3 regions of the Gelria sp. Kuro-4 genome follow, and region 2 is predicted to be linked to each of the others. Evidence: riboswitches for the same ligand, from Rfam matches in the RefSeq annotation. Region 2 holds a riboswitch; each other region holds the start of a gene.
The links. A riboswitch is a leader RNA that binds a small molecule or an ion and turns the genes downstream of it on or off. The one in region 2 is predicted to bind thiamine pyrophosphate.
Positions count from the first base shown of each region.

Region 1: it holds a riboswitch for thiamine pyrophosphate, as region 2 does, so the genes downstream of both, thiD (bifunctional hydroxymethylpyrimidine kinase/phosphomethylpyrimidine kinase) here and K5554_RS02000 (sulfide-dependent adenosine diphosphate thiazole synthase) in region 2, are expected to answer to the same signal.
Region 3: it holds a riboswitch for thiamine pyrophosphate, as region 2 does, so the genes downstream of both, thiE (thiamine phosphate synthase) here and K5554_RS02000 (sulfide-dependent adenosine diphosphate thiazole synthase) in region 2, are expected to answer to the same signal.

Region 1 is NZ_AP024619.1:964,083-968,842, reverse strand. It holds gene thiC (phosphomethylpyrimidine synthase ThiC) at 1-38, opposite strand, end outside; gene thiW (energy coupling factor transporter S component ThiW) at 70-585, opposite strand; gene thiM (hydroxyethylthiazole kinase) at 653-1,477, opposite strand; gene thiD (bifunctional hydroxymethylpyrimidine kinase/phosphomethylpyrimidine kinase) at 1,512-2,306, opposite strand; TPP riboswitch at 2,380-2,484, opposite strand; gene K5554_RS04870 (ABC transporter permease) at 2,978-3,859, shown strand; gene K5554_RS04865 (ABC transporter ATP-binding protein) at 3,841-4,578, shown strand; gene K5554_RS04860 (NrtA/SsuA/CpmA family ABC transporter substrate-binding protein) at 4,582-4,760, shown strand, end outside.
Region 2 is NZ_AP024619.1:372,540-377,299, reverse strand. It holds gene ade (adenine deaminase) at 1-305, shown strand, start outside; gene K5554_RS02010 (hypothetical protein) at 829-1,182, opposite strand; gene K5554_RS02005 (hypothetical protein) at 1,317-1,796, shown strand; TPP riboswitch at 2,046-2,149, shown strand; gene K5554_RS02000 (sulfide-dependent adenosine diphosphate thiazole synthase) at 2,248-3,021, shown strand; gene K5554_RS01995 (histidine triad nucleotide-binding protein) at 3,059-3,412, shown strand; gene K5554_RS14645 (amidohydrolase family protein) at 3,496-4,035, shown strand.
Region 3 is NZ_AP024619.1:2,745,546-2,750,305, forward strand. It holds gene K5554_RS13720 (IS1182 family transposase) at 1-698, shown strand, start outside; gene K5554_RS14775 (HEPN domain-containing protein) at 841-1,119, shown strand; gene K5554_RS13730 (nucleotidyltransferase domain-containing protein) at 1,086-1,457, shown strand; gene K5554_RS13735 (flavin reductase family protein) at 1,502-2,032, shown strand; TPP riboswitch at 2,255-2,354, shown strand; gene thiE (thiamine phosphate synthase) at 2,441-3,079, shown strand; gene K5554_RS13745 (hypothetical protein) at 3,099-3,332, shown strand; gene K5554_RS13750 (Cof-type HAD-IIB family hydrolase) at 3,329-4,138, shown strand; gene K5554_RS13755 (nucleotidyltransferase family protein) at 4,252-4,617, shown strand; gene K5554_RS13760 (hypothetical protein) at 4,614-4,760, shown strand, end outside.

The DNA.
Region 1 (4,760 bases), 590 kb from region 2:
GTGATCCGGCCCGCGAGGGCCGCTTCGCGCTGCGTCATGATCTTACTCCTTTCGTGTTCGCGAAGTAGTTTACTGTTCCTGGGAGGCGGCGTGCGGCTGAACCGCGCTGTGCCGGCGCAGGGAGGCCGGCAGGGCGGAAACGATGGCAAAACCGACGATGGCGCCGACACCGCTTGAGAGCGCAAAGGGGAAGACGAACATGAAGGCGGCGCCGGAGGCCCCCAAGAGGTACTTGGCCACCGGGTAGGCCAGGAGCGCGCCGAGCAGCCCGGTACCGACGAGCTCACCCACGGGCGCAGCCCAGGTGCGCCCGGTGAGGCGGTAGAGCGTGCCGGCCAGCAGCGCCCCCACCATGCCGCCCGGGAAGGCCAGGAGCGACCCCACGCCTAAGAGGTTGCGCAGCAGCCCGATGAGAAACGCCACCACCACGGCCCGTTCCGGGCCGAGGAGCACCGCCGCCATCACGTTGATGGCGTGCTGCACCGGCGTGGCCTTGGCCACGCCCACGGAAAACCAGGCGACGCGCGCCGTGGCCGTCCCCAGCGCCACCAGGAGGGCCATTAAGGTAAGCTCACGGGTTTTCACGGAAGCACACCGTCCTTTCGCAAATTGTCCATTGTCCTCCACCGTCCCGCGCGCGGGCGAACCGCCCTCACACCAGGGTAAGGCGCGCCTGCTGCACCAGCTGCGCCGGCGTGAGGCGGTAGGCGGCATCAAAAAGGTGCGCCTGGAAGGTGCCGGGGCCGCTCGCCCGCTCTGCGGCCAGCTCGGCCGCCACGCCGTAGGCCATGAGCGCGCCGGCAGCAGCGACGAAGGCGTCCTCGGCGGCGGCAACCCACGCTCCGATCACCGCCGTGGCCATGCAGCCGCTACCGGTGATGGCCGTAAGCAGCGGGTGGCCGTTCTCCACCCGGGCCAGGCGGCGGCCGGAGGCAATGAAGTCCCACCTTCCCGTCACGGCGGCTACGGTCTGAAAGCGGTCCGCCACCGTCCTGGCGATTTCTGCCCGCCAAGCCGCATCCTCCGCCCGCGCCCCTTCCTCCAGCCGGCTGTCCACGCCGCGCGGCCGCACCGCCTCCCCGGCCAGGGCCCCCATTTCCGCTGCGTTGCCGCGAATGACGGCAAGCTTGAGCTCGGTGACGAGCTCGTGAGCGAGCTCCTGGCGAAACCGGGTGGCGCCCACACCCACCGGGTCCAGCACCACCGGGATACCCCTGCGGTTCGCCGCCCGCCCGGCGCGCAGCATGGCTTCCCAGCCGGCGCGCGACGGCGTTCCGGTGTTAAGAACCAGCGCCTGGGCCTGGGCCACCATCTCCTCTACCTCTTCTGGTGCATCCGCCATAACCGGGGCAGCGCCGAAGGCCAGGGTGATGTTCGCCGTGATGTTGGCCACCACGGTGTTGGTGATGTGGTGTACCAGCGGACGCTCCTGCCGGATCCTTTCCAGGATGGCTCCTACGTTTTCCTCAAGGGTCATAAGCATCCCCCTCTTCCCCGTTTCTTCTTCGTTCTCAATGTGCCTCGAGCCAGGCCAGGTGGTTGGTGGGGCCGTGGCCGTGCCCCAGGGGAACGGCGGCACGGATGGCGCAGGCGGTGAAGTCCTTGGCCCGGCGCACAGCGGCCGGAAGTTCCAGTCCCTGCGCCAACCCCACTGCCAAAGCGGCGGAGAAGGTGCAGCCGGTGCCGTGGGTGTTCTTGGTCGCGCAGCGTTCGCCCTGGAACTCGTGGAAAGCAGCGCCGTCATACAGGAGGTCGAGCGGCGGGCCTGCCAGGTGGCCGCCCTTGATCACCACAGCGCGTGCCCCCAGGGCTACAATGCGCCGGGCCGCTTCTTTCATCTCTGCCGCTTTCCGGATGCTCATCCCGGCCAGGACCTCGGCCTCGGGCAGATTGGGCGTCACCACCGCCGCCAGGGGCAAAAGTTCCGCCTTCAGCGCGGCCTCGGCCGTGCTTTCCAGGAGGCGCGCACCGCCCTTCGCGACCATCACCGGGTCCACCACCAACCGGCTGAGGCGGAAGGGCCGGATCCTCTCGGCCACCGCCCGAATGATCTCCGCCGAAAAGAGCATGCCGGTCTTGGCGGCATCGGCCCCGATGTCCGTGAGCACCGAGGTGATCTGGGCCGCCACCGCCGCCGGGCTCAAGGGGTAGATCCCCTGCACGCCCAGGGTGTTCTGCGCCGTCACCGCGGTGAGGGCGCTCATGCCGTAGGCGCCGAGCACGGTGAAGGTCTTGAGGTCCGCCTGGATGCCGGCCCCGCCGCCCGAGTCGGAGCCGGCGATGGTGAGTACACGGGGTAAAGTCATGCTGGTCCTCCTTACGTCAGGGCAAGGGCCGGGGGAAAATGGAAACCGCCTTCCCGTAAGGAAAGGCGGTAACTTTGCTGCTGCACCGCTTCCCTACGCTGGTATTACCCAGATCAGGTCACAGGGTCAAGGGACGGCTCCCTTATCTCAGCCCGTGCGGGCTCCCCTAGCAGTTGCCCTATGCTGTTGTCAGCCCCATTATAGTCCTTGCTGGTAGAAAAGTAAATGAGTTTTTACACCGTACAGGCTGACAGAAAGGAATTCCGTAGAACTGCAAGGCCGGCCAAGACGTCTTGAACCCTGCCCCGCCAAAGTCTGCCCCCGTCCCGAGCTCCGGCCCTCCCTCTCCACCGTCCGGGAAAATGGCAAGGTGATCGAGACAACCATGACGTTGGGATTTCCGGCCCGCGACGTGGAAATCAGCGAGCACAAACTGTAACCGGCGCGGCCTCCCCCCGACCTACCGCCGGATCGTGACTTTTTTTCGCAGGAGACATGAGAAAAACCCCTTGCCAAAGACAAACCCATGCTGCTAAACTTATGGTAAAGATAGTTACATGGCTGACAATCCTGACCCGGGTACGGTGCAGCCGCCCCGAGAAGGGAAGCCACCCATCCCGTTCCTGCGACCAGGGGTTGCACCCTGCCGCCAAGGGAAGGAGGAAAAAAGCATGGGACTCAGGAAGGCCCCTCTGGTTGCCGTGCCGGCGTCGCCGGCGGCCGGAGTGCGGCCTTTTTGGCGTTTAGGCCGGAGAATGCTGCTCCCGGCGGCGCTGGTGGCCGGCTGGTGGGCCGCCGCCCGCTTCGGCCCCTTCACCCCCTACCTCCTGCCTGCACCGCCCGCCGTAGCGCGGGCGCTGGGCGAGCTGATCGAGAGCGGTGAGCTCTGGGTGCACCTTACGGCCAGCCTGGGGCGGGTGCTGGCCGGGTTTGGCCTGGCGGTGGTCCTGGCCCTCCCGCTGGGGCTTGTGGTGGGGCTCTCACGCCGCGCGCGGGAGCTCCTCGCCCCTACCCTGGGCTTTTTGCAGCATGTGCCGCCCATAGCCTGGATACCGCTCTTCATCCTCTGGCTGGGGATCGGGGAAGCCTCGAAGAACGCGGTGATCGCCTACGCCGCCTTCTTTCCTCTTTTTCTCAACACCCTGCACGGCATTGCCGCGGCCGACCCGCGCCTCATTGAAGTGGGGCTCTTGTACCGCCTGCCGCCGCTCGCGCTCATCCGCGAGGTGTACCTGCCGGCCGCGGCCCCGGCCATCTTCACCGGCCTTAGGCTCGGCCTGGGCTACAGCTGGCGGGCGCTGGTGGCGGCGGAACTCATCGCTGCCCCGAGCGGTCTTGGGTACCTCATTGTAGAGGCCCGCGAGCTCTCGCAACCGGCGGTCATCCTGGGCGGCGTGGCCGTGATCGGGCTGGTGGGCCTCTCCCTGGAAGCGTTCCTTGACTGCGCCGAGCGCCGCCTGCGGCGCCGGCCGGCGCTCCCGGCCGGCCGCGGGGAACCCGCCCGGGCGCAGGCGGCGGCAAAAGGAGGGGCGCCATGCCGTACCTGGAGGTAAAGGGGATCGAAAAGGCCTTTTGCCTGGATGGGAAGGCGCTCACCGCCCTGGCGGGCGTTTCTCTGTCCGTGGAAGCAGGTGCAGCGGCGGCGGTAGTAGGCCCGAGCGGCTGCGGCAAAACCACCCTGCTGCGCCTCATCGCCGGGCTGGACGTCCCGAGCGCCGGCAGCGTGTTCCTCAAGGGGCAGCCGGTGGCGGGCCCCAGCCGGGCCTGCGGGCTGGTCTTTCAGGAGCCGCGCCTTTTCCCTTGGCTTACGGTGGCGGAGAATGCGGCCTTTGGCCTGCGCGGCGTGCCGGGGCGCGTGCGCACCGAGCGCGCTGCGGCGGCGCTGGACCTGGTGGGCCTTACCGCCTTCGCCGCCGCCTACCCGGACCAGCTCTCAGGCGGCATGGCGCAGCGGGCGGCGCTGGCCCGCGCCCTGGCCCCGGCGCCCGAGCTGCTGCTCCTGGATGAACCGTTTGCCGCCCTGGACGCCATCACCCGCAGCCGCCTGCAGGGCGAGCTGGTCCGGCTCTGGCAGACCACCGGCGCCACCCTCCTTCTCGTCACCCACGACATCGAAGAGGCGGTGTTCCTGGCAGGCCAGGTAGTGGTTCTAACCGCCCGCCCGGGGCGCGTGAAGGAGGTGGTGGCTATCGACCTGCCTTACCCGCGGGACCGCACCGCACCGGCCTTCGCCGCACTGCGGCGCCGGATTTTGGCTCTTTTGGAGGTATAATAGATGGCAAGAAAAATCATCGCCGGCCTGCTCTTCGTTCTCTTGACCTTAAGCCTGAGCGGCTGCGCCGGGGGAACGCCACAGAAAGGGGCCCTCCCCCGCGAAATCAACGCCACCTACGTGGCGCTGCCGCTGAACGTGCCCTCTATTGTGGCGAAAGACCAACAGCTCTTTGAAAAGGC
Region 2 (4,760 bases):
TGGCGCTGGCCGGCAACACCCTGGCGGAATGCGGCGGCGGTATGGCGGCCGTGCGGGACGGGAAGGTCCTGGCGCTGCTGAAACTCCCCATCGCCGGGCTCATGTCGCCTGAGCCGGTGGAAGAAGTGGACGCCGCGGTGCGCGCCCTGGAGGCGGCCTGGCGGGCGCTGGGCTGCCGGCTGGTGTCGCCCTTTATGACCATGGCCCTTCTTTCGCTGGCGGTGTTGCCGGAGCTGCGCATCACCAACCGGGGTTTGGTGGACACGCTGAGGTTCCGGTTTGTCGATCCGGTGCTCGATGTCTAAAGCCGAGTAGCACACATCCCCCGCCGGGCATATAGTGGGTTAGGCGGCGGGGCTTCCGCGCCCAAGCAAGAACAAAGGAGGGTGTACTATGGCTGACGCACCGGCTTTCATCGGCGGCTTTTGGTGGTGGTGGATCCTCATCCTCATCATCATCATCCTGTTCTTCTTCTTCCTCCTCTTCTTCTTCCCTGGTTGCAAAGTCTAAGGCCGGATGAAAGCAAGGATCAGCCCTGGCGCGTGCCAGGGCCGATCTTTAGGCGGGGCCGTGCATTGCCCGGCGCCTGCCCACTCCCCGCCCTCCGTTGTCACCCGCGGGCGGATGATAAAGTGGCATCCAGCGAGTACTCGGGGTAGGCGGCGGGCGGGGGCGACACCGCGCGGCAGGAACAGCGTCAAGATGGCCGCGGTAAAGAACAGAGCCGACCCGATGGCGCTGATGATGGCGCCGTAGCGCCTGCGCGTGCCGCCTCGGCAAGCGAACGGGCTGACTGAAAGGGCGGGCTTGAGGTTGAGGCCGTCCACCTTACCTCTCTTGTGGGTGTTCCTCCTCGCTCCCTAGAAGGCTGCGCAGGAAGTCCTGGACCTCAGGCGGTGGTGTGCCGGCCCCGGCCTGCTCGGCCACCCTGCTGATGAGGGTTCCGAGCGTTTTTTTGGTGGCCGGATCCAGGGCGGCCGTCAGGCTCTGGGCCATGTGCATAAGCTGCTGCGGGTCTGTGGGTTCGTCCTTGAGCAGGCCGCTGTCGAGGGCCAGATCATAGAGCTTGGCCTTGTCCGTTAGGCTGATTCCGGCCTGCAGCAGGGCCTCTTCCGGCGACAGTCCTCCTTGCGTCATCAGCTTTTGGACTTCTTGCGAGAGCTCCTGCATCTTCTCACCCAAGTTTCTTACCTCCTTGGCATTTTCTAGTCTAGAGTATTCGCCTGGCGCCGACAAAGTGCCGGGTTTCACCACCTGGAGGCCGGGCGAATACAATGGAGAGAACAGGGCGGTAAACTGCCAGGGAGGTATGAAGCATGCCGCACGAGCGTGAGCGTGATATCCAGAATACACTGGCCCCGGGCCTGATGCGCGGTGCGCCTTTGCTGCCGGCCGAGCCGGGCGACGAGGGGCCGAAAAACGCCGACACCACCGGCGGGGGTTACGAAGCACCTCCTTCCGGGGAGGCACCTGTTCCACCGGCGGAGTCCGGCGCCGGCGGTGCCAACCTAGCTGCCCAAGGTAAGGCCGCAGTGCGCGAGGTAATCGTAAGCGGCAAGGCGGAAGCGGCGCTCAGCACCGTGGCCAACGCAGCGGAAAAAACGAAAGAAGGAGTAGAGGTTTTGCTCCAGATCCTCGGTCTGGCCAAGACCAAGCTCGAGGGCGGCGGGCCGGGCACTGAAGGCCTGCCGAACCCGCTCTCAGCATCCCAGGTGGAAATGCTGTGGAACCTGATCAAGGTACCGGAGTTCCAGTATCTTGCAGCCAGCATGCTGGCACGGATGCTGGCTGACTAAGGGGTCAGGTATCAACTTTCCACGGTTTTTCGCAAGCCTGCGAAAGCGGCGGCTCCCGGCCGAACGCTGGCACCGCGTGCATGATCCTGAGGGAGAACGAAGAACGCCTGAGGAACAGAAGAGAGAAGTCTGGTACAGTAAACTCGTGTAATCGTGCTTACTAAGTCTTGACACTAACTCATCTTAAAAGTATTGACTGTTGAAGTTTACAGCTGTAAAATGATCTCGGATCAATTAAATAATACTCGGATCGCGCCGTGGGGGAGCTATAAAGCTGAGACGGAGGGCAAAGCTCCGAACCCCTAGAACCTGATGTGGGTAATTCCACCGTAGGGAACGGTTGTCACAATAGAAGCGTCAGCCGGCCTACGCCGGCGTTTTTATTTAGGGCGCTTTGAGGCTGCCAGGCCAAGGTAGAGCTATATAAAACTTTAAGGAGGAGGAGTCTCAGATGAACGTCTTTTCCCAACCCGTTCACGATGTGAAGGTGAGCCGCTTAATTCTCAGGCATTATTTGCAAGAACTAGAAGAGGCGGTGGAATCGGACATCATAGTCACCGGTGCAGGGCCTTCCGGGCTGGTCTGCGCTTATACCCTGGCAGAAAAAGGATATAAAGTCACAGTGCTCGACAGACGCATTGCTCCCGGAGGAGGCATATGGGGCGGCTCGATGAGCTTCAACAAGGTCATACTGCAAAAAGATGTAGCGGACATCCTCAACCAGTTCGGCATCCCGTACACAGAAGATGAACAGGCCCTGGTTGTCTCATCTGTGGCCTTCGCCAGCAAGCTCATCTTCGCTGCCGCTTCCCACCCCAATATCAAGTTGTTCAATCTCATTACTGTAGTGGATCTTCATTCCACAGAGAATAAAATCACCGGCGTGGTCATCAATAACAGTGCCATCGAGATGGGAGGATTGCATGTAGATCCGATGGTGCTCACAGCCAAAGCTGTACTTGATTCTACCGGGCATGACGCTGTCCTTGTAAATCTCTACAGCAAGAGAGCCAAGCTAGAGATGACAAAAGAATCCTTTATGAATGCCACAAAGGGCGAAGAAGAGGTGGTAAGGAATACCCGTATGGTAGCCCCGGGATTGTTTGTGGCAGGTATGGCGGCAAACAACGTCGACGGTGGGTGCAGGATGGGTCCTATCTTTGGAGGTATGTTACTCTCGGGTAAGAAAGCGGCCGGGTTAATCGCAGAATACATTCAGAAATAATGCCCGTTGGGAAGTGTAATTTTCTGCCACTGAGGAGGTGGCTGACCTGCCATCCGATTGTATTTTTTGCGGAATAATTGAAGGCAAAATATCGGCAAAAGTGGTATATCAAGACGAAAAGGTCATGGCGTTTGAGGACATCAAGCCGATAGCGCCGGTACACATCCTCATCGTACCTCGCAAACATATACCAGATCTCACCAAGACGACGGCTGAGGATGTAGACGTACTAGGGCATATCCAGTGGGTAGCAGCGGAAATCGCCCGGCAACAGGGGATAGCCGAACGCGGTTTTAAGCTCGTGAACAACTGCCGCGCTGACGGTGGTCAGGTCATCTACCACCTCCACTATCATCTGATAGGTGGAAAACTGCTGAAATACATCGTTTAAAAAACAGACGGTGAAAAAGCCTCCTGTCCTTCGCAGGAAAGGGGGCTTTTCACTCTCACATAGATGGCCTGTGAGCGTCTGCTATTTTCTTCGCCCAAAAGGATGGCAACATCGGATGGCGAATTACCTTCGACAACGAGGAAACCAGGGCCGCCGTTCGTAAGTACCAGCATAGGCTTGTCGGTATTGCGTGGGTTACCCCCTGGGAGGGAGCAAAAGCCGTAGACGAGGCCAAGCGCTACATTGAGAGTGCTGGCTTCAAAGGCATCAAATTACATCCCCTCCTGCATGCCTTTGTGGCCAACGAAGAAGTGGTGCACCCCATCGCCGAAGCGGCCAAAGACCTGGATGTCCCTCTTTTCATCTACTCCGGGCGCCCTCCCTTTCCCCTTCCTTGGAGCATCGCTCAGCTGGCCGAGGTTTTCCCCGAGGTCAAAATTGTGATGATCCACATGGGGCCATGGCCACGGGGTGTACATCCAGGCGGGCTATCGCTGTTTCTCCTTCCCTGGAAACAGCTCCCACGGCAGGAACTGAGCGGAAAGACGAAGAAAGAGACCCCACCGTCCTTAGGCAGGACGAGTATCGGAGATACTCAGGAGGGTGAGGTCTCATGGAATTAATTCAACAACTAGCCGCGGCTTTCCTGCAGGTGTTTGATAGAATTTGTGACTTAGGAGGGCAGATTGGCGTTCGGGATTTGAGGAACGCCTTTGGGACATCATCATGGGGCTGGGACAGGACGTTGAGCAAATCGCCCTGGAAAAACAGGACAAGTATCTCTTAGAGGGTAGAGTAAACTTGTAGTAGTCATCCATGCCGCTAAATAGTGGCACCACGAAGGATGAAAATAGAGAGAAGGCGAACTTGTATCGCACTACCCGGATGAAGAAGGTCGTTTTCCCTTGGTGCCGATAAGACTGATTAGTAGTCTGACCTCGGCGATCGCGAGATTCACGGTTTGGGTCGGCGCAACGCCGAGGAGATTTTGGCAGAAACCGGAGTTGACATGAGCAGTTTCCCAGCGAGGGTCCCGATTACTTTGATAAACTGAACGAACGAGGCGCAGTCTCTCGGGCGGTGGCGCGCCTTGAAGCCTTGGGATACAAAGTTACTCTAAAGCAGGATGAGACTGCAGCTTAGCTCAAGGGAATTTTCGAAGGAGTTCCCCCGCGCGGAGCGCACCGTGATGCATGAAAATGGGTAGGTGCAGGGCTTGCCCGACGAGGTGTAATAGGTGATAGTAAAGGTAACGCTTCGGTTGGAACAGACGCCGGGATTCCTTGGCACCAGTGAGTCCGTGAAGGAGTTTGCGCGCGGGAACTTCGAGGTGCCGTAGATTGTTGCT
Region 3 (4,760 bases), 510 kb from region 2:
ATCCGGAGGCTCGCTGGGGCTTTAAGAAGAAAGACGAACCGTTCTTGGGATACAAAGTTCATGCGGCTTGCGATGAGACGGGCATTGTCACCGCTGTGGAGGTTACTCCAGGCAACGAAGCGGAACTTGAACCCGCCAAGGAAATGATAGCGGCCTTGGAAGAAAGGGAGTTGAAGGCATCCCGACTGGCTGCTGACAAGGGTTACGATGATTCCACTTTTCGAACGGAGTTGGTTGAAAGCAATATCAAACCCTACATTCCTAATCGCACAAAGAAAGACAGGCTTGAGGAACAAGGCTTTAAGTACAACCCAAAATCAAAGGTTCTCCGTTGCAAAGCGGGCAAGAAGGCCATTGGCAGTACCCCTCACAAGAACGGTGGGCTGACCTATTACTTCTCGGAAAAGGACTGTGCCGCCTGTCCGTATCGTAACTCCTGCCTGAGTAAAACCGAAACCCGGAAAAGAGCCTACGTAAAACCGGAAGTCCTCGCTAACCGACCGCGAGGCATCAAAATTGCAATGCGCATCAGAAGAACAATCGAGAGAATATTCGGCGAGGCCAAAACCTGGCACGGCATGGCACGAGCCCGCTATCGGGGTCGTTTCCGCGTAGCTATCCAGGTCTTTCTGACTTTTATCTGCCTGAACGTCAAAAAGATGGCGCAAAGAATCGCGGCTCAGCTGGCTACGGCCTGAATGTAGTGACAAAACATTCAAAGCCAGGAATATCAAGGGAAATCGGGAGTGACTTAAGCACCTAGATACACGCCAACTACCATTATGTGGCAAACCTCAGGCTTGAGAAGTGTCAAGGAGTACCGGGTTTTTCAGGGATCTCGTGGAAAAGGCGCTTAAGGCTCTTGTCGTAGAACGTACAGGTGACACGCCACCGAAAACGCATAACCTTCTTGCGCTGGCTAAACTCGCGCAGCCAGCGCTAACCCCGGAACATGTGGAGTTCCTTGCCGTCCTAAACATGGCCGGAGTTGGTACCCGCTACCCTGATCTTCTTGACGAAGCAATTAAACGCTACCCTAAAGAGTTGGCTCGGGATTACCTAGTCAAGGCAAGGGAAGTGATACAATGCCTCAAGGACCAAACATCGTCACTCCGATAGTACAAGCCTTCTTGTCCGCGCTGGCTGCGCAAGGCATCCAAGTGGAGCGGGCTATGCTTTTCGGTTCCTGGGCCCGCGGTGAAGCCAAAGAAGGGAGCGATATCGACCTGTTGGTGGTTTCCCCGGATTTTTCCGGCATGCCTGCTTGGCGTCGCTGGGAAGTACTAGGAAAGGCAGCAGCCCAGGTGATGGAACCGGTGGAAGCCTTGGCTTACTCACCGGAGGAACTCGATCTCTGCCTCGAGCGCGAAGGAAATTTTGTGCGCCATGTGCTCACGCGTGAGCAAACTATCGATTACGTCGGCAAATCCTCAGAAGAGGAAGCGAGAGCCGACTGACTGTATGGGCATGATTTAAAGCATCAAACTGGAAGGAGATTGCAATGAAGAAGCAGCTCACTCCTCAGACTCTGCTCTATCCCGTACCCGTGGTCTTGGTCTCGTGCGGCGGGCTCGCGGGTCCCAAAAACATCGTCACCCTGGCCTGGGCCGGGGTGGTAAACTCAACGCCGCCCATGGTGGGAATCGGCGTAAGGCCGTCGCGCTACTCGCACGAGCTCATCAGCCAAACCGGTGAGTTTGTTGTCAACATTCCTCGGGCCGACCAGCTGAAGGCGGTGGAGGTGTGCGGGAGCACCTCAGGGCGCACCAGCGACAAGTTCGCCGCCACCGGTCTCACCGCCGTGCCGGCGCAAAAGGTCAAGGCGCCGCTTATCGCCGAGTGCCCGGTGAATCTGGAGTGCCGCGTGCAGCAGGTGGTGAAACTCCCAAGCCACGACCTCTTTCTCGCGGAAATTGTGGCCGTGCACGCCGATGAGACCGTCCTCGACGCCCGCGGCCGCATCGACCCGGCCAAGGCGCGGCCGCTGGCCTACTGCAACGGCCAGTACTGGCAGTGTGCTCCGTTGAAGTAGCCGTCCGTCGGCACGGTCTTAGGACCGGCGAACCACCGTTGGAGTAAGGAAGTACCCTCCTACATGCGAGCTCCGGAAACTGTGCCGTCGGCTAACGGCAGGGTTTAGAATGCAAGTACTCAGATTGTCTGTGCCCAGCTTCGAAGAGCCTCTCTTCGGGTACAGCGGGCAGGAATCCGGCTGCGCGTGACGAACACTTAGGTGAGCCAACCGAATACCGTGTTGTTCCGCTGGGGGAGCTCCAAGAGCTGAGAGGCCGGAAGGCCAACCCTTACACCTGATCTGGGTAATGCCAGCGTAGGGAAGGCGGGGAAAGTTGGGCCGCAGGCATTCCCCTGCGGCCTTTGTCGCGTGCGGCCACCCGGCCGGCAGAAGCCGTCCCGGCGGACACTCAAGGGAGGGGAAGGTATGCAGGTTAACTATGAACTCTATGCCATTACCGACCGGCGCCTGGCGGGCGGGCGCAGCTCGGCGGAGGTGATGGAAAAAGCCATCCGCGGCGGCGTCACTCTGGTACAGCTCCGGGAAAAAGAGGCCGGCGGGCGGGAGATGGTGGCGGAGGCACAGACGCTCCTTGCCGTGACGCGCCGCTACGGCGTCCCGCTCATCGTCAACGACCGGCTGGATGTGGCGCTGGCCGTGGACGCCGAGGGCGTACACCTGGGCCAGGAGGACATTCCCTGCCGCCTGGCGCGGCAGATACTGGGGCCGGAAAAGATCATCGGCGTCTCCGCCTCCAGCGTGGAGGAAGCGCTGCAGGCCGAAGCGGACGGGGCCGATTACCTGGGCGTGGGCGCTGTGTTTCCCACCGGGACCAAGGCCGATGCCGGGGAAGCCATCGGGCTCGAGCCGCTCAAGGCCATCAAGGCGGCGGTGAAGATCCCTGTGGTGGCCATCGGCGGGATCAACGCGGCCAATGCCGCGGCGGTGGCCGCCACCGGCGTTGACGGCCTGGCGGTGGTTTCCGCCGTCGTCGCCGCGCCGGACCCGCAGGACGCAGCCCGCAGGCTCGTCGCCGCTTTCCGAGCCCGGCCGGGGAAGTGCTGAAAGAGCGGAGGTGCACAGAATGATCGGCAGGGTAAACGACGCTTTCTTCCAGCGGGTTGTTCTCCCGGCGGCAGGCGCTCCCGGCCGCCGGGTGGCAGTGGGGGCACGCATCCCGGCGGCTGCCATTGGCCGGGCGGCGCCGGGTGAAGAAGGCTGTCTCCTGAGCACACCGGGCGGTGAAAAACCCTTCTCGATACCGCCGGAGGACAGGTTGTGGGGAGTCTTTTTCGCTCCCGGGGAGAATAACCGATGAGCCCCCTGCGCTACCGTCTGCTCGCCCTGGACCTGGATGGAACCCTGCTCACCGACGACAGCCGGCTGACCCTGGAAACCGAGGCGGCCGTAAAGGCGGCCCAGGCGGCCGGGCTCACCGTCACCCTGGCCACGGGGCGCCTCCTGGCCGATGCCCTCCCCTACGCCCGCCGCCTGGGCCTTACGGCGCCCCTCATCCTTCACCACGGCGCGCTCCTTATGACCCCCGCTGGGGTTGTTCTCGCTCACCAGATGATCGCCGGCGGGGCAGCGCAAAAACTGGTGCAGACCGCCCGGGAGCTTGAGCTCTCCTGTCAGGCCTATGCCGCCGGTGAACTGGTGGTGGAAAGGATCACCACCTGGACGCGCATCTACCTGGGCTACTCAGCGGTTGAGCCCGTGGTGGTGCCTGACCTGGCCGCCTACGTGGCCGGCGGCATAAGCCAGTTCGACTTCCTGGGCGAGCCGGAAGAGCTCGCGCCGGCGGCGGAGCGGGTACATGAGCGCCTGGCGGCGGCCGTGCGCACCACCTCCTCGCACCCGAACCTCCTCGAGGTGCTGGCCCCCGGAGTCTCCAAGGGCCGCGCGCTGGAACGCCTGGCGGAGCTCCTGGGCATCCCTCTCGCCGCCACCGTGGCCGTAGGCGACGGCCTGAACGACCTCGAGATGCTTCGGGGCGCCGGCCTGGGCGTGGCCATGGCCAACGCGCCCGCCGCCGTCCGCTCCCAGGCGCAGTACGTCACCGCCGGCAACAACGAAAACGGCGTCGCCCAGCTCATAAGCAAGCTCCTGGCCGGGGAGCTTTGAAAGCACCTGTGGTCACTCTTCCGCTACGCCCCCAGTTAATGGCAGGTACTGGTAATGGCCGCCAAGCTGTGTTAGAATGGTGCCAAGATGGAGCCGAGGAGAGGGTGGTGGGCATGGAGGTACAGTTTGATCCGGTACGCGCTCGGGAAACCTGGCGCCGGCGCGCCGCTCGGAAAGCGGAAGAAGAGCAGGGACTGCGCGAAGCGGCCCTGGCGCGGGCGCGCATCATCGCAGCCCGGCTGAAAAAAGACTATGGCGTAAAGCGCGTTTATCTGTACGGTTCCCTGGCCTGGGGTCGCTTCGACGAGCATTCCGACATCGACCTTTTCGCCGTCGGCTTCCCGCGGTCGGCCAACTACTGGGCCGCCTTGGCCGCCATGGAGCACCTCGCCGTGCCCTTTCCCCTGCAGATCATCCTCGCCGAGACCGCCCATCCCAGCCTGCGCCAGCGCGTCGAGAGGGAGGGGGTACCGTTATGACTAAAAAAGAGTTCCTGCTCGTTCAAGCCAAGATCACCGCCGAGCTGAACAACATCGCCGCCTTGGAAGAGGAACTGGCGGCCCACGGGTTTCTCGCTGCAACACCGTCAGGAAAGCTCCCGGCTTTTCCTTCCGGCGCTTCC